Regions from separate parts of the Pseudoalteromonas sp. '520P1 No. 423' genome, predicted to be linked through region 3. Evidence: predicted binding sites of a transcription regulator. Region 3 holds the regulator's gene; each other region holds the start of a gene.
What was found. The regulator sigma-54, encoded in region 3, starts transcription at its own class of promoters, with help from an activator protein. The targets are predictions, from matches to a motif close to GTTGGCACGNNNNTNGNNT.
Positions count from the first base shown of each region.

Region 1: a site for sigma-54 is predicted at 4,217-4,235, ahead of fliE (flagellar hook-basal body complex protein FliE). Genes of this name have one in related genera too.
Region 2: a site for sigma-54 is predicted at 4,585-4,603, ahead of PSA_RS19030 (molybdopterin oxidoreductase family protein). Genes of this name have one in related genera too.

Region 1 is NZ_BBZB01000001.1:3,511,302-3,519,703, forward strand. Features, by position in the region: gene fliI (flagellar protein export ATPase FliI) at 1-87, opposite strand, end outside; gene fliH (flagellar assembly protein FliH) at 114-959, opposite strand; gene fliG (flagellar motor switch protein FliG) at 993-2,033, opposite strand; gene fliF (flagellar basal-body MS-ring/collar protein FliF) at 2,026-3,747, opposite strand; gene fliE (flagellar hook-basal body complex protein FliE) at 3,856-4,179, opposite strand; gene PSA_RS16105 (sigma-54 dependent transcriptional regulator) at 4,410-5,798, opposite strand; gene PSA_RS16110 (PAS domain-containing sensor histidine kinase) at 5,956-7,050, opposite strand; partial or broken gene PSA_RS24695 (DNA-3-methyladenine glycosylase I) at 7,235-7,628, shown strand; gene PSA_RS16120 (sigma-54 dependent transcriptional regulator) at 7,660-8,402, opposite strand, start outside.
Region 2 is NZ_BBZB01000002.1:86,260-94,661, forward strand. Features, by position in the region: gene PSA_RS19020 (hypothetical protein) at 1-276, opposite strand, end outside; gene PSA_RS19025 (DmsC/YnfH family molybdoenzyme membrane anchor subunit) at 367-2,289, opposite strand; gene PSA_RS19030 (molybdopterin oxidoreductase family protein) at 2,355-4,544, opposite strand; gene PSA_RS19035 (TIGR02285 family protein) at 4,796-5,641, shown strand; gene PSA_RS19040 (M3 family metallopeptidase) at 5,767-7,911, shown strand; gene PSA_RS19045 (DUF4240 domain-containing protein) at 8,021-8,402, shown strand, end outside.
Region 3 is NZ_BBZB01000001.1:178,441-186,842, forward strand. Features, by position in the region: gene PSA_RS00800 (calcium/sodium antiporter) at 1-161, shown strand, start outside; gene PSA_RS00805 (KpsF/GutQ family sugar-phosphate isomerase) at 204-1,175, shown strand; gene kdsC (3-deoxy-manno-octulosonate-8-phosphatase KdsC) at 1,175-1,753, shown strand; gene lptC (LPS export ABC transporter periplasmic protein LptC) at 1,750-2,328, shown strand; gene lptA (lipopolysaccharide transport periplasmic protein LptA) at 2,318-2,854, shown strand; gene lptB (LPS export ABC transporter ATP-binding protein) at 2,854-3,579, shown strand; gene PSA_RS00830 (RNA polymerase factor sigma-54) at 3,669-5,150, shown strand; gene hpf (ribosome hibernation promoting factor) at 5,177-5,464, shown strand; gene ptsN (PTS IIA-like nitrogen regulatory protein PtsN) at 5,467-5,910, shown strand; gene rapZ (RNase adapter RapZ) at 5,981-6,835, shown strand; gene PSA_RS00850 (HPr family phosphocarrier protein) at 6,835-7,107, shown strand; gene mgtE (magnesium transporter) at 7,120-8,402, shown strand, end outside.

The sequences.
Region 1 (8,402 bases), 3.3 Mb from region 3:
TGTTAAGCTGCCTGCAATAGCGGGTGGCACTTTTTGAATATTCTTTTTATAAGTTGCTAACTTCTCTGCCAAGTCAATAGACTGCATGAATTACCTCAGTACTTAAAATACAACTAGTCTTCAGATGTTTTATCTATGCCTGAAGCATGTAAAAAGCTATTTAATGTATCAGATATGCGACTTTGTAAACTAAAGTCTATTGATGAGTTATTGGCGTTAACAATACAGCCCCCTGACTCTAAACTTGGTTCCGATTTTAATCGCCAACCTCTTTTATCTATCTCATCTTGACCATAACTAGAAACTATATTTGTAAAGTCATCAGGATGAAGCTGTATTTCACATTGCTGTTGCATTAAAGGTAACGCATCCATGCATTGTTTTAAGGTCGATAATATGGCTTTTGGATTTGTTTTTACTTCGGTATAAATAACCGCTTCAGCTAACATAGTTGTTAATGCGATTAACTGCATTTCTGCGGCTTCATCGTAGTGTCTTAAAGGTGTATTTAAAGCATTAAATAAAGTGTCTAGTTGCTCTAGTTTTTCATCAACTATAGGTTGAGCGAGTTCAATCCCCTGCTCTTTACCTTGAGTTAAGCCTTCTTCAAATCCCGATTGTATTCCTTTTGTTTTTCCTTCTTCAAGACCAACCGGATAACCTTCCTCTTTACCTTGGTTAAAGCCTTCGTCATATGCCGCTTGACGAATATCTTCCAACTCTTGCAAAGTCATAGGTGCTACAACTTGCTCTTCTTCCTCAATTTCAATTCCTTCTGTCTGTTTTACAGGCGGATTATACAAATCTTCTAATGACGTACCTATAGCAGTTGAGCGACCAGTAAAGTCTTGTTCTTTACTTTCATCACTCACTTCTGGGGCTGACCAGTTTTTTAATAGCTCTCTGACAGCCTCTTCAGATTGAATAGGGTGACCATTACGATATTTACCTAACTTCATTTAACTTTGAGGCTCCTCGCCTAAATATCTTCATTATAAGAATTCTTCGCCGCCGCCGCCGCCGAGCATTATTTCGCCCGCATCAGCTAATCTTCTAGATACGGCTAAGATTTCTTTTTGAGCTGCTTCTACTTCACTTATACGAACAGGGCCCATCGCTTCTAAGTCATCGGCAAGCATTTCTGCTGCACGTTTTGACATATTTTTAAGTATATTATCTTTAAGACCTTCGTCAGCACCTTTAATTGCTTTCATTAGTACATCTTGTTGCACCTCACGTAAAATAGCTTGAATGCCACGATCATCTACATCAATTAAGTTATCAAATACAAACATCAAGTCTTGAATCTGCTGTGACATATCTTCATCATGCTCACGGATTGAATCCATCAGTTGACCCTCAATATTTGTATCAAGGTAATTCATGATGTCAGCGGCTGCTTTTAATCCGCCCATTTTAGCTGCTTGTGCGCCTGCTTGTCCTGCAAATTGTTTTTCCATTATTTCATTTAGTTCTTGTAATGCAGCAGGTTGAACTTCTTCTAAGTTAGCAATACGCATTGTTAAGTCTAAACGTACTTTCTCTGGGAATTGCGCAACAATTTCAGCTGATTGTTCAGGGTCTAAGTATGACAATACAATTGTTTGTATTTGAGGATGCTCATTTCTAATAATATTAGCAACTTGCTTAGAGTCCATCCATTTTAGTGAATCTAGGCCCTTTGCGCCTGAACCCATTATAATTTGGTCAATAATATTTGCTGCTTTTTCTTCACCTAGTGCTGCTGTTAGTGCTTTTTTGATGAAATCTTCAGATTGGAAACCAATATTACTGAAGCTTTGGATCTGATCGATAAAAAGTTTATGCACAGCAGTGATTTTATCTTGGCTTAAGTCTGCTAATCCAGCCATTGCCATGCCCACTTTTTGAACCTGCTTTGGCTCTAAGTTTTTTAAAATTTGTGCTGCATCTTCTTCAGACAAGCTTAGTAATAAAATTGACGCTTTCTCTACACCGTCTAATTTATCAACATCAAAACTACCTGTTGCTTCTTGTGTTTCTTCATCAGTCATCTTCGGTCAACCACGCTTTCACTACTTGAGAGGATAATTCAGGTTCATTTGCAACCAGTGCTCTAACTGCTTTTAATAAGTCTTCATCACCATGTAAATCTGGTAACTGTAAAGTTCCATCTGGTGCAAAGCCGACAGCTGATTCATCAAATTCTTGAGACAACATGTCAATAGTACTATCGCCTAAATCTACACCAGAGCTTAACGAGTCTTCATCATATTCTTCAAGTGTATCATCTGGGTTAATCAGTTTCTTCAACATTGGACGTACAACAGCTAAAATCAATACAATAATGACAATTGCACCTAGCGCTAAGCGAATAACCTTAATAAACCATGGTTGTTCCCATATAGGTAACTCTACTATTTCAGATGTTGCTGCTTTTACAAATGGCACAGTAACAACTTCAAGTACATCACCTCGTTGCATATTAAAGCCAACGCCACCTTGCAATAATCGGCGAATATTTGCTAACTCTTGCTGGGTACGAGGCACTTGAGATGTGGCACCTTCAGCATTTGTTGCTAACTTATAATCAATTGCTACAGCAACACTAATTCTACGTATTACTCCGGTTTGTTGTCTTTTATGAGATATGGTTGTATCTAATTCGTAATTACGTGTTGCTTCTTTATGATTACGACTTGGCGCACTTGTTGAAGCATTACCATCAGTCGCTTTTTCTGGAATATTAGATTTTACAGGCGGCTGATTAGACAAAGCACCTGGAATACCTACAGCTAAACCACCTATATTATTTTCTTCTATGGTCATTTCACTACGAATGGCTGGTAAATCTGGATTAAAGCGCTTTTGCGTTTCTTCTACAGCACTAAAGTCCATCATTAAATCAACTTGTGCGGTATAACTACCTAAACCAACAACAGGAATAAGAATAGTGTCTATTTTTTCTAAGTAAGCTTGTTCACGTTTCAGTTCTATATCATATTCTTTACGAGAACGTGCCGATAACGAGTTTTGAGAACCCGAGTTTAATAATCGTCCATTTTGATCTGTTACTGTTACTCTAGATGGCTCTAAGCCTTGTACTGCAGATGCGATAATATCAACGATTGCATCAACTTCTTCGCCACGTAATATACGTCCTCGCTTTAAAGTTAATACAACCGTTGCGGAAGGTTTTTTCTCTAACCTTGCAAATACATTTTCTTTTGGAATTGCTAGCAATACCTTAGCGCGATTTATATTTTTTAATTCTTCTATTGTACGTGCTAATTGTTGCTCTCTACCGTGTTTTAAGCGCTCACGCTCTAATCTTTGGCTTACACCAAAACCCATATCTTGCATTAAAATATCGGTGCCAGAGTTGGGCTCTTGCTCTAACCCTTCTCTTTGCATTAAAAGTTTAATCGTTTGGTAATCTGTTTCTGGTACTAAAACGATATTGCCATCAAGTTTATAATCAATTTTTTGCGCATCTAAGAAATCTAATGTTTGAATTAACTCATTGGTAGGCATTTTTCCTAGTGGACGCATATCTGGCTGGCGCGCCCAAATAATAATAAATACCGCAATCGCTAAACAGATAGTCAGAGCAATAATTAATGTGACTTGACGTAAAACATCAACTCCACTGAGGGCACTTAAAAACCCTGATTTTTGCTCTTGTCCCGAATCTGACACACCGCCAGCATCTAATGTGCCGCCAGCATCTGGGATTGAGAGATCTGTACTCTGGTTAGCTTGGTTCAAAATAACTCCATAGCCTATATTTAATGGCCATATTATTCATATTTTTATGCATATTAATTAGTTAACGCTATTTTATCACTTATCCTGTTTAGAGTATTGATTATTACTCTAAACAGGCATATTCATTATATCTTTGTAAGCTTCAACGAGTTTATTACGAACTTGAACAGTTGCCTCAAATGCCACTGACGACTTTTGTGATGCAATCATAGCTTCAGCAAGTGATACGCGTCTATCACCCATTTCAACAGCTGTCACTTTATCTTTAGCGTCTGCTTGTAAGCCTGCAACATTGTCTATGGCACTTTTTAATAAGTCACCAAACTCTGCACTAGAAGTGCCTTGAACTGGTAATCTATTTTGTGTTTTAGTCCCGGCTTCAACAGCCATAGATTGCATTTCTTGGAATATCGAATTTGCTGGTATTTTCATTATTTCTCCATTACTTATAAACACTATAACGAATAGTAAGCAATATACTTGCCAACACCAATATAGTGTTTAAATTCATTGTGTTAGATAATTTACTTTGAGTGTAACTTTTATTGTCAGAGTTTTGACTCAGTCTGGAGACTGGCTAATTGTAAGGAGGTTATTTAAAGCGTTTTAACTGAAGAAAGAAGACTAAATGGGTTTTAGTCTTCTTTATATATTTTTAAATATTATGCGGGTACTTGAATACCTAAGTCTCTCATTTTTGCTAATTTATAACGTAGAGTTCTGGGGCTAATACCTAGCTTTTCAGCCACATCTTTACGACGACCCTGACAAGACTCTAAAGTTTCCAATATAATCTTATTTTCTTGATCTTTTAATTCATCTTTAAAGCTAGGTTCACTAAAAGTTGGCGCCATATTTTGCACAGTAGCGACCGTTACTTCAGTTACAGCTTCTTCTATTACTTGGTTTTCAGTAATAGTCGGCTGTACCAGCTCTAAAAATACTTCATTCTCATCGATTACATCACTTGATTGTAGAATTAAAGCACGCTGAATAACATTATCGAGCTCCCTCACATTACCTGGCCATGAGTGTTGATATAGCTTATGTTTAGCTGCATCAGTTAAATTAGGCTTTATTTGTTCCGCTCTTTCACAATGTCTCGCAATTAAATGTTCCGCCAGAGGCAATATATCATCGGGTCTGTCTTTAAGTGGTAACCACTGTAAAGGAAATACATTTAAACGATAGTATAAATCTTCTCTAAACTTACCTTCAGCAACTGCTATTTTTAAATCTCTATTACTGGTCGCCAATACTCTGACATCAAGTTTAATTGTTTTTCGGCTACCTAATCTTTCAACTTCGCGCTCTTGCAATACACGTAATAATTTAGCTTGTAAGCTCAAATCCATTTCCGTGATTTCATCAAGTAATATAGTGCCTTTTTGTGCTTGTTCAAACTTACCAGGACAAGCAGCTATTGCACCTGTGAACGCTCCTTTTTCATAACCAAATAAAGTCGCTTCTAGCATATTTTCTGGAATTGCAGCACAGTTGATGGCGATAAAAGGAGATTCAGCACGATCAGAATGATCATGAATATATCTTGCTAATACTTCTTTACCAGAGCCACTAGGTCCTAATACCATCACACTCGCTTGAGATTTAGCCACTTTTTGAGCTAAATCTAATAATGCTAAGCTTTGTTTGTCGGCTACTATTGGGCCATCTGTTTCTTTTTCTTTTTCAGGTAAATAGCGACTTACCATATTAAGCAGTACTTGAGGCGCAAAAGGTTTTGCCATGTAATCGATAGCACCTAAACGCATGGCTTCAACAGCATCATCGATTGTTGCATAAGCAGTCATCATAAGAACGGGTAAATCTGGTTGATTTAGCTTTATGCTTTTAAGTAAATCGATCCCTGAAAGACCACCCATCTGCACATCACTGACAACCAAAGATACTTTTTCTTTTTTAAGTAACATGATTGCTTGTTCTGCACTGTCTGCCTCGATGCAATCTATACCAGCCAACTGTAAGGTATCAATGAGTGCTTCGCGTAAACCCGCGTCATCTTCAACTACTAATATTTTATTGTCGCTCATGATTTCTCCAAAACCCTTTTGTTTATTTTGGGTTGTATTGAAATTAGTGTTGTTGAAACTATCAAATTTGGCTCTTTAAACATTTTACAATCTTCTCATTAGTTTCAATTATCACACTTCATTTTATTCATTGTTATCACTACTAAATTGATGTTATTTACAGATCATGTAAGAAAATCGGTAAATGAATATTAAACGCAGCGCCTTCGATTTGATCTTGCATTAAACTTACTTTGCCTTGGTGGCTATTGGCAACTGCATTTACAACCGCTAAACCTAACCCTGTACCTTGGCTTTTTGTAGTAAAAAACGGTTCAAATATCTTACTGACTAATTCTTTTGGTACGCCTGGTCCATTATCTGATACACATATGCAAACCATATCTGGTTCTATTTCATCTCGTTTCGCTGATAATAAAATTTTAGAGCCAGGGCCTTTCACTTGAATACTATTGTGAATTAAATTAGCAATGGCACTGGCTAAAGCGGTTTTATTACCGGTAATTTCAATATCCGGCTCAGGTAATTCAATGTTCAACTCACCATTATGTTGTGTAACCATAGCTTCAGAGCTTGCTTTTACTTCTGTTAATAGTTGCTGCATCGACACTTTTTCAACAACTTGTTGCTCACCACTTTTTGCAAATAGCAGCATATCGTTTACTTGTGTTTCAAGATCTTGCAATCGTGACATCAGCTTTGTATGAAATTTGTCTCTAGAATGCGCTTTTAAGTTTTGATTTCCTAAATGATCGGCATATAGCATCGCAGCAGAAAGTGGCGTACGAACTTGATGGGCTAATGATGCAACCATTTTTCCTAACGCACCAAGTCTTTGCATATGCGCTAACCGCTCTTGTAATAAACGGGTTTCTGTCAAATCCGTCATTAAAATGAGTTGACCAGGTTCTGGGGATAAAGCTGAAATATTTAGCTTTACTTTACGACCATCTTTTAATGATACTTCATGGCCATCATCTTGCTTTGGACAAAATGATCTTTGAATGATCGTTAACCATTTTTCACCTTCAAGTGGTTCTCCTAGCATATCAATAGCAATTTGATTTGCCCGAGCTATCATGCCTCGGCCATCAAGTACAATAACACCAGCAGGTAAAGTATCAACTAAATGATTAAGCCAACTTGATTGCTGTCTTAATTCATTTAACTCACCCACATATGACTCTTGCATTAAACAAGGGTTATATTGCGAACTTGTATAATCATTTTGAAATACTTGTGCTAGCGCCATAACTTTTAAACCTGACAAAATAAAAATCTACATTGACTAAAGCAGAGATCGTGCCAAAAAATAAACCTTTAAATACAGATGGTTGAGATTAATTTAGACTGGTCAATAAAATGGCGTGAGCTATATCTGGCTATTTTTAGCTGTGTTAAGGTATTACTATAAAATTTAATTAGCGAGCCATTTAATGTGTGAATACTGCCCTTGGTTAGATTTAACAAAAACTGATTGTATAAAATATCATGATGAAGAATGGGGTGTGCCTTTATTTGATGATCAAAAGCTATTTGAGTTTATTACATTAGAGTCAGCTCAAGCAGGCCTAAGTTGGTATACAGTTTTAAAAAACGTGAGAGTTATCGTAAGGCGTTCGACAATTTTGATCCTATTAAAGTTGCTAAATATGATGAAAATAAAATCGAAGAACTATTAAATAATGCAGGGATCATTCGTAATAAATTAAATTTTTAGGTCCCACTACAGTTTATGCGCATATGCAGGCTTGTGGCATGGTTAACGATCATAGTTTTAATTGTCATAGAAGAGCTAAAATTATTGAAGAATATAAAAAAGGGCTATAAATAGCCCTATATTTTATAACTTACTTAAGTCTTAATCTTTCGTTAAATTATATTTTTTCATTTTTTCAACCAAAGTTGTGCGTCTAACACCTAATATTTCAGCAGCTCTGGCAACAACAAAATCATGACGTTCTAAAGCTTGTGTTATTAAGCTCACTTCCAGCTCACCTAGATACTCTTTAAGCTGAATACCTTCATCAGGTAATAAACCCATAATGCTATCTGGTTGCTCAAACTCAGCTTCATCATCGTCATAATCCGCACCATCAGAAAAACCAGAGCCAAATATATCATTTAATGCTTGTCGCTCTAAAATCTCTTCTGGGTATTCAGGTACGAACGCATCAACTTCTAAATGTTGATATTTTTTAGGCAAATCTTGTGCATCAACCACTTTGTCAGGAAACATGATCACCATGCGTTCAACTAAATTAGCTAATTCTCTGACATTGCCAGGCCAGTTATGCTCTTTGAGATTATCTAAAGCTTGCTCAGTGAACTTTGCAGAATACCCCCCCTGTTCACAGTTTCTTTTCATTAATTCTTTAAGTAATAATGGAATGTCTTCTCTTCGCTCTTTTAAAGCGGGATTCTCGATAGGAAAAACATTTAATCGGTAGTACAAATCTTCTCTAAACGAGCCAGCTTCAATCATTTCATCTAAGTTGCGATGAGTTGCTGCGATGACACGTACATCTGCTGAAATTGATTTATTACCACCCACTCTTTCATAGGTACGCTCTTGTAATACACGTAATAATTTAACTTGCATTT
Region 2 (8,402 bases), on a different contig from region 3:
GATCAAATAATTGGGATTGATCACTTTTATGTCAGCTTGACTGGTATGAAACTCGCCTTTTGGTGCTACAAACCAGCATGATAAATCACCAGGAATAATAAATTCTGCTTGGTTCGTTTTATCTGAAACAAGTCTTAATGTAATGCCTATTTCTTTATCGACGGACTTAACTGTACCTGCTAAAACAGTTTTTTTAAGTGTTTTACCGCTTATGTCAAAGTAACTCAATGCGATAAGGCACGACTTGTTAAGTGTATCATTTATGTCTTTAAGCAATTTAATACCTTAATAATGTTGTAATATTTGTAGGAGGGTCTTTAGGTCCGAATAAATACTTTCGTGTCTAAAGCTAACTCCTACAATTATTTAATGGGCTAAAGGCGCGACACCTGTTGCTGGGTTATCTGCTAAACCCACATCTCTAGCATGTTGTTCAAATCCTTTATTTTTCCAAAAGAATGCACCAGGCATGGTTGTTGGAATAACTAAAATATAAAACAAAGCACGACCAATTAGAGATGTAATACAGTTTAAAATTGCGAATAAACCCCATAATATTAACTGGTTGCCTTCTAATATATTAAGGAGCTGAGCACTCAATAAAACACAGGTGAATAAAATATTTACAGCTAATAAAGTGTTTCTTAAAAGGTATGTTTTGCCAAAAGTTGTATTTTGCACATAATGGGCTGCACCGCCTTCATTTTCATTACGGTTTAAATCTGAGTTATGTTTTATTAAGCCTAAAGCTTCAAAGAACATACCTAGAATAAATACCATGCTAAATACGAATAAAGACTGGGTTAAATCAATATTCATTACATATAAAGTCGGTAATATGATTATTGCACTTGTCATAGCGCCTAGAGACAAAGTATTGCCTATAAATGCGGTTGCAGTTTGTAGGTGATTCCAAAATGGACGCGCTTTTATTTGGTAACATTGATTCATATAATACAGACCTGCTAACCCTGAAATAACTGCAAACATACCAGTGCCAATAATGATATTGTTTAATGGCAATGTTTGCGTTAATTCGACTAAATCTAAACCAATATAGGCTTTTGTTAAGCCTACTAAGGTTTTATTTAGTGGTAATGAAAATAGCGCCGTAAGGCCACAACCCGCACTAAACATGGCTAAACCAAATCCTTCTCTGCTCATTGGGGAATGCCTTAAATTATTAAATCCACGGTAAAATCTAAATGGTTTGCCTAAATGTGTCACGCTCATAAATAAACCAAATGAGGTCATGAGTAAAGCGATGACAGTGAGTGGTAAAAACATGTCTGAAACCATGAATTGCTCAAATGATGTGATACCCAACAGAGCTGCAATAAATGGAATTAAAAATGTACCTAAAGCTGCTTGGGCAAATAAAGTAAATAAAACTAAAGGGTTTTCTCTGCTATTTAACTTCCCAAAATTCCAGCTTCTGGCTTTGCCTTTCTTTTGATCAATAACAGGTTTGTAATCACCTTTGTCATTTTTATGATATTTAACGGGCATATCATCAGTACGTGTCATTTCATCAGGTAAGCTTTTGGTTTGTTGAAAACGTATATTTGGGTTTGTAATGCTTGGATCAGGGAAACCTGGTATAGATATTTTACATTGTTGACGTTTTTCAGGCGTATTTTCAATTACGCCAAAATCTAATGCATTGCCAACACAGGCGGAGACACAAGCAGGCTTTAGTCCAACCTCTAATCTATCAACACACATATTACATTTAGAGACCTGACCTTCTACTGGGTCTAACTGAGGTGCATTATAAGGGCAAACCCAAGTACAATAACCACAACCAAAACATGTATCCGGATCTTGTAAAACAGCGCCATATTCAGCATGTTTAGTATAAGCACGCGTTGGACAGCCCTTTAAACAGACAGGATCATCACAGTGATTACACGCCATAGAAATATTCATGCGTTTATAATCAGGGTATGAGCCCCCTTCAACATAACCAACAGATCTAAATGATAAGTGGGCAGGAGTTTCATTTTTTTCTGCACATGCTGATTCACATGCATGACAACCAATGCAGTTATCTGCTGTGAAAAAGAAACCATGTTGTTTATTTCTATTAGGGTTCGAACCCACTTCTGGATTTTCATTAATAAACATTGATCGCTCTTTTGGATGATCGGTAATATCTATTAAATCAATACGTTTACCATAACGATTGGTCTCTTTTGCTTTAACATCAGGTAAGTACGCATATTTTTGCTCATCAGTTCTCACTTCCCAATGATTTGAGCGCCCTGCCTGCTCTTTTGAAACTTTCATCGTTTTAGGATCAAAGCTTTGTACATTCAATTCTTCTTGTCTTGCTTTAGTCATAATAACCTCTCCTAAAATACGCGACGTTCAACATTCAAACGTGCCGCTTCAACTTGATCTATTTGTTCAATTTTTACTGAGCACTGCTTAAATGCAGGTTGACGAGAATAAGGGTCTAGTAGACCTAAAGTTAAACGATTGACACAATCGTGAAAATGAAATGGAATAAACACCATATTGCGAGGAACCCTTTGCGTAAGTTGTACCATGACAACCGCATCCCCTCGCCTGCTAGTCAATCTAACGTAAGACTGGTGGCTAATACCTAGCTCAATAGCTGCATCTGGGTTCATTTCCATATATACAGTTGGGCTAAATTTATTACAGTTACCAATTTTCCCTGTTCGAGTACGGGTATGAAAATGTTCAACGACCCTGCCGCTGTTTAACCAAAAAGGAAACTCATCACAGGGTTGTTCATTATTATTGTAAAAGTTAACGGGAATTAAGTTAGCTTTGCCTGATTGTGTTTGGAATTTTCCATCAGTATATAAACGCGGATCTCCTTTTAAACTGGTTTGCCCTTCCCGATAAGGCCATTGAATACCTTTCGCTTGTTCAATTTTTTCATAACTCATGCCTGAAATATCTAATGTTCTATCTTTGCCTTTAGACAGTTGCTTCATTTCATTAAATACATCTTCAGGAGCGTCAGGAAAATTAATAATCTTGCCATTATCAAAACGTTTGGCCAGTTGGTTAAAAATCCAAAAATCAGGTTTAGCGTTTTTATATGGTGGCATGGCATTGTTTATTAAATTCACACGACGTTCTGTATTGGTATGACAGCCTTGTTTTTCAGCCCAAACAGCTGCAGGGAAATAAACATGGGAATACTGGTTCGTTTCTACATCTTCATAAACATCCTGAATCACTAAAAAATCTAAATTTTCTAATGCTTTGCGAATACGGGCTGTATTTGGCATGGAAGTCATTGGATTGGTTGCAACTATCCACATGCCTTTTATTTCACCGGTTTCAATTGCGGGAAAAATATCAGTTTCAGCTAATCCGCGTTTTTTAGGGAAAAACTCAGGATCGATACCCCAAAACTGTGCAATTTCTTTTCTATCGGCTTCGTTTTCTAGATAACGGTAACCAGGTAAGCCAGAACAAGATGACCATTCTCTTGTGCCCATAGCATTACATTGACCCGTAATTGATAAACTTGTCCCTCCTGGCTTGCCTATATTGCCAGTTATCAGGTTAAGGTTATTAATATTAGCGACACCGTCAGAGCCATGAGTTGATTGATTAATGCCCATAGTCCAAATAGACATAGCAGCTGGTGCTTTGGCGTAGATTCGTGCCACGTTTCTTATGGTATCTTCATCTATACCACAAATATGTTGTGCTGTTTTTGGTGAGTAGTCTTGTACTAAAGTTTTTATTTCATCAAAACCTTCAGTATGTGCATTAATATAGTCTTGATCTTGTAACTCTTCATTGATGATCACATACATCATTGAATTGATTAATACACAGTCGGTACCTGGGGTGATAGGCAGATGAATATCAGCAAATTGCGCCAGCATAGTGACACGAGGGTCTACAACAATCAGAGGGAACTTTCTTTTTTCTAACGCTTCTTTCAAACGCCAATAAATGATTGGATGTTGCTCCGGTAAATTTGAACCAAACGCCATAAAACAATGGGTATGTTCAAAATCATCATAACATCCTGGCGGGCCATCAGAACCAAATGATCTTTTATAACCACTTACCGCTGATGCCATGCATAAAGTCGTATTACCATCATAGTTGTTTGTGCCAATACAGCCACGAGCGAGTTTACCTAAAGTATAAAACTCTTCTGTTAATAATTGACCGCTTGAGACAATTGCAAAAGCGTCTTTACCATATTTTTTTTGTATTTCTTTTATTTTTTCAGCTGTAGTATCTAAAGCATTATCCCAAGAAGTTTTCTCAAAAGACTCAAAATGTTTTTCTCTTATTAAAGGCTCACTACCTCGACCTGGGCTTTCAAATAACTCATGCTCTAAAATACCTTTAATGCAGAGCTTTCCGCGATTTACATCAGCCCCTGCATGGCCGCGAGTTGTAACAATTTTATTTTCTTCGTTTAGACCAATTTCAATTGAACAGCCCGTAGAACAGTAATTACATGTTGTATACTTCCACTGTGCAACTTTTTTACTTGGGATTTTTATTGGTTTTCTTTTTTTTCGCCCAAACAACATAATAACTTCCTGAAATTAAATTAAACGCTCAGTAGATATAACGCAGATACTATGCCAAATAAAATATCCTTTAATTTCAATGAGTAATGCTTGATGTGATGTAATAATGTGCTTTGATGGTGAGGTGTTGGAATATATTGGTGCAATTATAATGCTGAAAAGAGTTATTGTATTATTTGCAATTTATGTCAAAAAACAATCGACCTTTTTACCGCATAGTTCTATATTTAGTTAATAAGTAAAATACTTAGGTGAAGAATATTAAGTATATATTTTTACTATTTCTTTTATTGTTTAATAACACGAGTTTTTCGAAAGAAATTAATTGGCTAGTTTATGATTTTCCTCCTTATTATATTATTGATGATTATGGTCAAGGTATGGGACGAGATGAAGGTATTATTAAACTGCTAGATAAAATGATGCCAAATTATAAATTTACTTTTATGTATATTCCAGGCTCAAGATTGATACACGAGCTATCAGATCCAAATAAGAGTTTTTGCACACTTTCTCTTTATAAAACGCCAAAAAGACAAAAACATATCGCTTTTACAGATTCTTCTTCAACAATTGGTTTGCCTGTATCAATTGCTATGAGGAAAAGTGATATTGAAGCTTTAAACATTTCTATCGATAAGCCTTTATCGTTAATTAAATTATTAGAGAATAAAAATTTGATGCTGGGCGCAATTCCTAATCGCTCTTACGGCGTTGAAATAGATTCAATCATTGCAACTACAAGATCTACACAAGTGACATTTCGTCCAGGAAGTAACGTGTTAGAGAGCATCACCAAAATGCTTGTGATGGACAGAGTTGATATTGTGTTAGGTTATCCTGATGAGCATGAATATATTGCTAAAAAGCTCGGTTTAGTTGGAGATATTATATCTCTTATGATCACTGAAACACCAAAATTTAGTGAAGGATATATAGGCTGCAATACTAATGAAATAGGCAAAAAAAATATAGCGATACTTGAAGCAACTTTACAAAAAATGCAGAGACACAATGCTTTTTATAAGATTTTAACCCGTTGGCTACCACGCAATTTTCATCCAACGATTAAGGAAATATTAAATAATAAAAACTAAGTTTTGTAAATTTAATAACCCTAAATTTGATTTTCAACATAAAAACCATGCTTTTTATCTTATTTCTTTGCACTTATTACCATTTTAATGTTTCATGTCTGTGGACAATAAAATGGAAGACACAAATGAAAAAAATTCTAACGCCAATTGCCTTAGCAATTGCACTCGCTGGTTGCCAAGCAACAGGTGATAATAATGAATCTGTTGCTGCTAAAACAGAAGTTGCAACTCAAGCAAATCCTTTTTTCGAAAAATACGATACACCTTTTGGTATCGCACCATTTGAAAAAATTAAAAATGAACATTACTTACCTGCATTTGCTAAAGGTATTGCACAAAGCAAAGCGCAAACGTTAGAAATTGCTAACTCTCCATTAAAACCTACATTTGAAAATACCATTGAAGCGATGGAAAAAAACGGTGTTTTACTGAATAAAGTAAGCAATGTTTTTTATGGTTTAACGGGTTCTATGTCAAGTGATGAAGTTCGCACGATTGCAAAAGAACTTTCTCCAAAATTATCAGCATTAAGTGATGATATTTTATTAAATGAAAAATTATTTAAACGTGTAAAATCAGTATACGATAGTAAAGACTCGTTAGAGTTACGTGTTGATCAAAAAACGTTATTAGAAGTGACTTATAAAAGCTTCGTACGTGGTGGCGCTAATTTAAATGAAAATGAAAAACAGCAATTACGTGATTTAAACCAAGAGATCAGTAAGCTTTCTTTAAAATTTGGTGAAAATTTATTGGCTGAAACAAACAGCTTTGAAGTTGTCATTGATAAAGAGTCTGATTTAGCAGGCTTACCAGCTGATATTATTGCTGCTGCTGCACAAACTGCTATCGAGCGTGGTCATAAAGGTAAATGGGTATTCACAACGCATAGACCAAGTAAAAACCCATTTTTAACTTACGCTGAAAATCGTGAGCTACGTAAAGCCGTTTATAATGGTTATACACATCGTGGTGATAACAATAATGAATTTGATAATAAAAAACTAGCATCTAAAATTGCTTCTTTACGTTACCAACGCGCACAAGTCTTAGGTTACAAAACCCATGCTGATTATGTTTTAGAAAATGCGACAGCAAAAACACCACAAAATGTATTTAAATTGTTAGATCAAGTTTGGCCTGCAGCACTTGCTAAAGCTAAAATTGAAGCTGCAGATATGCAAAAAATGATTGATGCTGAAGGTGGCAAGTTTGAATTAGAAGCTTGGGATTGGTGGTATTACGCAGAAAAAATCAGAAAAGATCGTTATGACCTAGATGCTTCTGAAGCAAAACCATACTTTTCTTTAGAAAATACATTACAAGGTATTTTTTATACAGCAGAAAAGCTCTGGGGTGTGACATTTGTGGAACGTTTTGATGTACCAAAATATCATGAAGATGTACGTACTTTTGAAATGTTTGAAAAAGACGGTACAAGTGCGGGTTTATTCCTAACAGATCACTATGTGCGTGAAAGCAAACGCGGCGGTGCTTGGATGAGTTCATTCCGCAAGCAACACCGTATGTATGGTGAAGATGTAAAGCCTATTATCTACAATGTATTAAACTACCCTCGCCCAGTAGGCGATACGCCAACATTATTAACTTTTGATCAAGCATCAACATTGTTCCATGAATTTGGTCATGCGATTCAAGGTTTATTATCAAATGGTTATTACCGTTCTCAAACGGGTACTGCTTTACCGCGTGATTATGTTGAGTATCCATCACAAGTAATGGAAAACTGGATGATGGAACCTGAAGTGTTAGCACAATTTGCTAAACACTATAAAACAGGTGAAGTAATTCCTATGGCGTTGATTGAAAAGATCCAAGCTGCGGGTCAATTTAATCAAGGTTTTGGTACAACAGAATACTTAGCCGCAGCATTATTAGATATGAATTGGCATTCACTTGAAACTGCTGAACTTCAAGATGCAGATGCATTTGAAAAATCATATTTAGATAAAATTGGTTTAATCAAAGAGATTGCACCTAGATATCGTACAACTTACTTCTCTCATATATTCGCTGGTGGATACTCATCAGGTTATTATGGGTACATTTGGTCAAATATCTATGATGCTGATACTTGGGAAGTATTTAAAGAAAAAGGTATCTTTGATCAAGCTACAGCTGAAGGTTACCGTAAACATGTACTAGAACCTGGCGGTACAGAAGATCCAGCGCTTATGTACAAGCGATTTAGAGGTCAAGATCCAAAAATTGAACCTTTATTAAAACGTCGTGGTTTATTAAATAAATAGTATTTAGTAATAAATAATGATTAAAGCCCTCTAATTTTATAAATTAGAGGGCTTTTTATTTTAACTTATGAGATATAATTAATGTATTAAACACATGTAAGAATATTTTATGACTGAAGAACACTTTTGGACATTAGTTCAAGCTCCTGACTTTCACGCAACTCCTGATGAAATCTCTGAAAACTTAAAAAATAAACTAGAACAGCTTTGCGATTCTGAACTTGCTGATTTTGATAAATACTTTAATCAAAAGATGCGTATTAGTTATACATGGGATTTATGGGCTGCTGCTTTTATTATTTGTGGCTGTAATTCTGAATATGCTTTTTCAGAATTTCGTTCTTGGTTAATTTCACGTGGTCGTGCCATTTTTGATAAAGCACTTGAAAATCCAGATAATTTAGCTGGTTATGATGTAATTCCTGTAAAAGATGAACAACCTTACCCTTATCTAGATGAATATGATCTTTTAGCAGGTCAAATATACGAAA
Region 3 (8,402 bases):
CGGCTTCTAGAGATATGATGGTGATGCTAGGTGCTACGGTTGTTTTAATTGCAATGAGCTTGAATTTAAAGGGAACCCGCCGCATTAATAGAATAGAAGGTGCTACTTTATTATGCGGATTTTTCGCTTATCAATATTATATTTTTTCACAAGTAGCTTAATTGCTTTAAAAATATCATTTAAAGTAAAATCAGAGGAATTACATGTCGTTGCAAGATTTTATAACTCGTGGAAAGCAAGTTTTAGTGATAGAAAAACAAGCTATTAAGCAACTAGATCAATATATTGATCAAAACTTTCAGAACGCTTGTCAGCTTATGTTTGACTGTACAGGCCGTATTATCGTTATTGGCATGGGAAAGTCAGGCCATATAGGTAATAAAATTGCAGCTACACTTGCAAGCACAGGCACGCCTTCATTTTTTGTTCACCCAGGAGAAGCAAGCCACGGTGATTTAGGCATGATCACTTCACAAGATGTAGTTATATTAATTTCTAACTCTGGTGAAACCAGTGAAGTTATTAATATTATTCCTGTACTAAAACGCATTGGCGCTAAAATGGTAAGTATGTCCGGCAATATTGACTCTTCATTAGCTAAACTATCCGATGTGCATGTTTGCATTAAAGTTGAACAAGAAGCATGCCCTCTAGGTCTTGCGCCAACAGCAAGTACGACAGCAACCTTAGTGATGGGTGATGCCTTTGCTGTCGCCTTACTTGAAGCCAGAGGTTTTACAGCAGATGATTTTGCATTATCTCATCCGGGCGGTAGTTTAGGTAAACGCTTATTACTAACTTTAAAAGATATTATGCACAGTGGCATTCACATTCCGATTGTAAAATGTGATGATATTATAAAAGATGCGCTGATAGAGATGTCTGAAAAAGGACTTGGCATGACTGCAATCGTCAATAGCAAAAACCAACTTCAAGGTATTTTTACTGATGGTGACTTACGGCGTATTCTAGAGCAAAAGATTGATATCCATAATACTAAAATCAGTGACGTTATGACAACACAATGCACGACTGTTAACCCAGACATGCTAGCAGCTCAAGCTTTAAATATAATGGAAAACAAACGTATAAATGGTCTATTAGTGGTAAATGAATCACAACAACCTATTGGCGCACTAAACATGCAAGATTTATTGAAAGCAGGTGTATTTTAATGTCTGAAAAAAAACCAATTGAAGCGCTAACATTTGCAGAGCTATACCAAGAAGTTTCTGAAGAAACAGTGCAACTAGCCAGTAAAATAAAATTACTTATTTGTGATATTGATGGCGTATTTTCTGATGGCCGTATTTACTTAGGTAATCAAGGTGAAGAATTAAAGGCATTTAATACTAAAGATGGCTTTGGTATTAAGGCGTTAATTAATGCCGGAATTGAAGTTGCCGTGATCACCGGTAGACAATCAAATATTGTACAAAATAGAATGTCTAACCTAAATGTAAAACATATTTATCAAGGTCAAGAAAATAAGCTAATATCATATCAACAACTCAAAGATGATTTATCGCTAACTGACAGTGAAATAGCCTATATCGGCGATGACGCACCTGACTTACCTGTCATGCAGGAAGTTGGATTTGCAGTTGCGGTTAATGATGCACATCCACTTATAAGCCATATCTCACATTATAAAACCATGTTACCGGGTGGCTTTGGCGCTGTAAGAGAGCTAACTGACTTATTAATGTTGTCACAAAATAAAGTTTTATTATGTGAAGGCACAAGTGCATGAACCTAGCTAGGCTGCTCCTCAGTGCTATATTTTTCAGCATCATGCTGTGGTTATGGTATCCCTACCTGACCACCAGCAAAGAAACCGCTGTTTCCACACCTGAAATAGAAGTACTTCCCGATTACACCGCTGACACTTTAAAACAAACAGTTTTTGACAAACAAGGGCATGTTAGCCATAAAGTAACAGCTAAAAAAATGGAACTCTATCAAGAGCTTGGTTTTACACACTTTACTGAGCCCACTTTTACTTTATTTTCTGAAAATGATGTATGGGCAATCAGTGCCGCTGAAGCGACATTATATGAGAATAATAATAATAAAAAATTAATTTTAGAGCAAAGCGTTGTGGCTAAAAATCTGAACCCAATCGCGATGGTACAAAAAATTACTACCGAACAAATAGAGATTTATATTCAAGACTCAACCATGCATTCAGATCAGTTAACCACGATGACAGGTCCAAACTTGTTAATTACAGGTAAAGGTCTCAATGCAGATCTAAATAAAGAAACGCTTGAATTAATCAACCATACTCAAACTATTTACTACGATAAAGAAAATTATGACCAATAAAACAATTTATAAAAAAAGATTTATCATTGCTACATTGGCTTTAGTTACTCACTTTAATGTGCAAGCAAAAGAGCTTATCGGCAAGGTATCTATCTCTGCCGATACACAGCAGGCTGATTTAAAAAGAAATATTGTAATATTTAAAAATAATGTGGATATCAAACATACAGATAAAAACATCAAAGCTGACTTATTAGAAGTACATAGAAGAAGCGAATTAGGAAAAGAAAAACAAATATTGATAGCAACAGGTAACCCAGCTACTTTTATCGGTAAACTTAAAGACGGCAGCCCTGTAACAGCAAGTGCAAAAAATATTCGTTATGACGTTGAATCTGGTACCCTCACTTTTAAAGGTGATGCAAAAATAAACCAAAGCGGTCAATCAATGAGTGCTAAAACAATTATCTACGATCACCTTCAAGAACTTATTACCGCATACAAAGATAAAGACTCAGACCAAAGAGTACACACTGTTTTAACGCCAGTTAAAAAAGAAGAAACTAAACAATCGGGTAATAATTAATGAGCTTATTACAAGCAGCGCAACTGGCAAAAAGTTACAACGGCAGGCAAGTCGTAAAAAATGTGAGTTTAGAAGTCAAAGCTGGCACAATCGTTGGATTATTAGGGCCTAATGGTGCAGGTAAAACCACTTCCTTCTATATGATAGTTGGCCTAGTGCCAAGTGATAAAGGCACTATTAAAATTGATGATGAAGATATCACTTTACAGCCTATGCATAATCGTGCTCGTATGGGCATTGGCTACCTACCGCAAGAGTCATCTATTTTCAGAAAGCTGACTGTTTATCAAAATATCATGGCCATATTAGAAACTCGCAAACACCTGAATAAGCAACAAAGAGAAGATGCGCTTAATAATTTATTGGATGAATTTAATATTTGCCATATTCGTGATAGCCAAGGTATGGCATTATCAGGGGGCGAAAGACGTCGAGTTGAAATTGCCCGAGCTTTAGCAGCTGAACCTAAATTTATTCTATTAGATGAGCCATTTGCAGGTGTTGATCCAATTTCAGTATTGGATATTAAAAAAATTATACAACATCTTAAAAATAGAGGTATAGGCGTGTTAATTACAGACCATAATGTGCGTGAAACCTTAGATGTGTGTGAAAAAGCTTACATTGTTTCCCATGGCGAACTTATCGCATCTGGTACACCTGAAGCCGTTTTAGCTGATCAGACTGTAAGAGACGTTTATCTTGGTGAACAATTTAGATTATAAAAAAATATAAAAAGAAATATGGGCTATACTCAAAATTAAGTAAAAAAGAGTGTATTTAATTTAGACATTATAAGGATTGTTAAAACTTAATGAGGCAATCACTACAGCTTCGTCTTGGACAACAACTAACAATGACTCCACAGTTGCAACAGGCTATCCGCCTATTGCAACTTAGCACGTTAGATCTGCAGTTAGAGATACAAGAAGCACTCGAAAGCAACCCGCTCTTAGAACTTGATGAGCAAGATTTTAATGCTGAAGAAAAAACGCCAGCTTCTGAAAATGAAACAGCAGAAAAAGCTTCTGATGCAGAAGAGATAATCCCTACGGCTCAAGTAGAAATGGAAAGCTCTGAAGCCTTAACTAAAGAAACCCTAACAGACGAACTTGCAATGGATGTAAGTTGGGATGAATATGTCAGTGCCGCCCCCGTAGCATCGGCAGGACCTGCCCCAGATGATGATTTAGCATATCAAGGCAGTACATCCGAATCATTGCAAGATTATTTAATGTGGCAATTACGCCTCACCCCATTTAGCCCTACAGATGAAGCTATTGCCACTGCAATCGTAGAAGCTGTAGATGAATCAGGTTACTTAACCGTTTCTTCACAAGACATTTTAGATAGTTTAGGTTCTGAAGAAGATGAAGTTGAATTAGATGAAGTTGAAGCAGTACTTAAACGCATTCAGGTCTTTGATCCTATTGGCATTGCAGCTCGAAGCCTATCAGAGTGTTTATTAATTCAGCTTAATCAATACGATAAAACAACTCCTTGGCTTGATGAAACCAAACATATTTTAAGAGAATACGTTGAATTATTAGGTGCGAGAGATTATCGCAGCTTAATGAAAAAAACTAAGCTCAAAGAACCTGAATTAAAACAAGTGATGGATTTGATCCATAGCCTAAACCCGAAACCTGCATCAAGTATCGTAAAAGAACAAACTGAATATGTGATCCCCGATGTGACAGTAAAAAAAATAAAGGGTCGTTGGGTAGTTGATTTAAATTCAGATACCATGCCAAAAATAAGAGTCAATAATCACTATGCCTCTATGGCAGGCTCTTGTAATGCGGACAGTCAGTTTATTCGCTCTCATTTACAAGAGGCTAAATGGTTTATTAAAAGTATAGAAAGTAGAAACGAAACACTATTAAAAGTTGCCAATTGCATTGTAATGCAACAACAGGCATTCTTTGAACATGGTGATGAAGCAATGAAGCCTATGGTGCTTAACGACGTTGCTGAAATGGTAGAAATGCATGAATCAACTATTTCACGTGTAACCACACAGAAATATATGCATACACCACGTGGTATATATGAACTGAAATATTTTTTCTCTAGCCACGTAAGTACAGAAAATGGAGGTGAGTGTTCATCTACAGCTATTCGAGCACTTATCAAAAAGCTAATTGCCGCAGAAAATCAAGCCAAACCATTAAGTGATAGTAAAATAGCGGATATTTTAGCAGATCAAGGCATCAAGGTGGCCAGAAGAACGATAGCAAAATATCGAGAATCACTGTCCATTCCATCGTCAAATCAGAGAAAATGTTTAATCTGAGATGTATAATAGAAGGAAGTACGCTTATGCAATTAAATTTAACAGGTCGTCATGTAAATATCACAGATCCACTAAGAGACTATGTAACAAACAAATTCGCTAAGCTTGAAAGGCATTTTGATCATATTAACAATGTGCATGTTATCTTAGATATCGAAAAGCTATCTCAAAAAGCAGAAGCAACACTTCATGTTAATGGAGGCGAACTTTTTGCAACTTCTGAGCATGCTGATATGTATGCTGCTATTGATGGCTTGATTGATAAATTAGATCGACAAGTTATTAAACATAAAGAAAAATTATCTAGACGTTAAATATGATTAATTCATTTTTATCAAAGGACTGCACTAAAGCTGCAGTCCTTTTTCATAGCAAAAAACGAATGCTGGAATATATAAGCCAGATAGCACAGCAAAAGCTACCCGAGCTAACTGAACAAGAGATCCTTAATTCTTTATTAAAGCGAGAAAAGCTTGGAAGCACAGGTATCGGAAAAGGTATCGCTATTCCACACGGCCGATTATCCAATATAGATAAAACCGTGGCTATTTTAGTCGTAAATGCAGAACCCATTGCATTTGATGCAATAGACGATCGCCCTGTTGATATATTTATTACTTTATTAGTTCCTGATGCACAATGTCAGGCTCACTTAAAGACGTTAGCTGCAATTGCTGATAAACTCAAAGATAAACAGTTTTGTAAAAAATTACGTCATGCTCAATCAGATCAATCTTTATATGAGATAATGACACTTTAATAAAAATAAACTAATTATGAGTTTTTATGATTAGTTTTAGTCAAAGTTGAAGACGCATAAGGAAAATTCAGTGCAACTTATCATTATAAGCGGTCGTTCAGGATCCGGAAAATCAGTCGCTTTACGCGTATTAGAAGATTTAGGTTATTATGCCGTAGATAATATTCCAGTTAACCTACTGCCTTCGCTTGTAAGAAGTGTATCTGATAATTACGATAAAATAGCTGTCAGTATTGATGTTAGAAATTTACCCGCTGAGCAAAAGGAGTTTAATGAAATTCTTGGTTATTTACCTGAATTTGTTAAACCTAGCCTATTCTACTTAGATAGTGATGATACAACTTTAATAAAGCGATTTTCAGAAACCCGTCGTTTACACCCATTATCTATGAATAATCAGCCGTTAGATCTGGCAATTAAACAAGAAAAAGAACTATTAGATATTTTAGTAACCAATGCTGATTTTATTATTGATACAACGGATTTAAGCGTTCACCAGCTAGCGGAATCCATTCGAGAAAAAGTATTAGGCAAAAAAGACAAGCAATTAATCATTACTTTTGAATCTTTTGGCTTTAAATATGGTATGCCAAAAAATGCAGATTATGTTTTTGATGCGAGATTTTTACCTAACCCACACTGGGAACCTGAATTAAAGCCTTTAACGGGGTTAGATCAACCTGTCAAAGATTATTTAGCCAGCCATAGCATAGTGCAAAAGTTTAATTGGCAAATTCAAACCTTTTTACAAACTTGGTTGCCGCATTTAGAAAGAAATAACCGCAGCTACCTTACAATTGCAATTGGTTGTACGGGTGGAAAACATAGATCAGTCTATTTAGCGCAATCACTATGTGATAGCTTTTCTAAAAGCCATAAAAATGTAAAAGTTCGCCATCGCGAACAAGATACTCACGGTAAATAATGCAATATCAAGACATTTTCTTAATAGAAAACCGCTTAGGGCTTCATGCAAGAGCCGCATCAGTATTAGCGCAACTTGCGACTTCTTTTGATGCTAAGGTAATATTGCAACAAGGGAATAAAGAAGCGCAAGCTGATAGTGTTTTAGCTTTGATGCTGTTAGAAGGTGCTAAAGGAAAAAAAGTAACCGTGACGTGTAGCGGGCCTGATGCAAAAATAGCACTAAAAACAATTGGTGAATTAATTGCTGATAAATTCCACGAACAAGAATAACAATAAGACCAGATGCCTGAAGCGTTAGAGCAAGATTACACACAAAAACAACTTCTAGAGGTTAATAAAGCCCTTAGTAGCGGTATGTTTGTGCATGTTAGACGTATGCTTGCTCATATGGCTGACTGTGATATAGCACTATTAATAGAGTCCTCTCCCTATAAAGGCCGTGCAGTTCTTTGGCAACTAGTAGATCCTGATGTACAAGGTGAAATCCTAGAAGAATTATCAGAAGACGTTCGTAGCGGTATTATCGCTCAAATGGAGCCTACGCTGATTGCTGCTGCAACAGCTGATATGGATGTTGATGATTTAGCAGAAGTATTACGTAGTCTTCCAGACGCAGTCTATCAAGAAGTAATAGGCTCTATGGATAGTCAAGATCAAGAGAGAGCGACATTAGCACTTTCTTATCCTGAAGAATCAGCTGGCGCTTTAATGAATACTGATACTGTTACAATCCGTCCAGATGTAACGATTGATGTTGTGTTGAGGTATTTACGTTTAAAAGGTGAATTACCTGACGCCACAGATGAATTGTATGTCGTTGATAAAAACAATCAATTTTTAGGTGGCGTATCACTAGCCTCTTTACTAACAAGTAATCCTGGTTTAACTGTTCGCTCCATTATGGACGACGAATATGAATCAATTCCCGTTACTATGGATGAGTCTGAAGTGGCGCAGTTGTTTGAACGACATGACTGGATTTCAGCGCCTGTTTTAGATGACAACAAACATTTATTAGGCCGTATCACTATCGATGACATTGTTGATGTTATTCGTGAAGATGCTGAACACAGCATGTTAAGTATGGCAGGCCTTGATGATGAAGCAGATACCTTTGCACCTGTAGTTCAAAGTACCCAACGGCGCTCAATATGGCTAGGTGTTAACTTAATCACAGCACTTAGCGCTGCGTTTGTAGCAAGTTTTTTTGAATCAACGCTCAGTATATTACCGATTTTAGCCGTACTAAATGGCATAGTGCCATCAATGGGTGGTGTCGCTGGCAGTCAGACTCTAACGCTTGTTATTCGCGGCATGGCAGTAGGACATATTAATAACGCCAATCAAAAATCCCTTATTCATAAAGAATTAGCGATTGGCGCACTCAATGGCATAATTTGGGCTATGTTAATCGCCTCTGTTGTTGCGCTCTGGCAATGGGATTTTAACTTAGGATTAGTCATCGCCTTTGCAATGTTTATGAACTTACTTTCTGCAGGTTTAGCTGGGGCTTTTATACCTTTAATGCTTAAGAGAATGAATATTGACCCAGCTTTAGCTGGCGG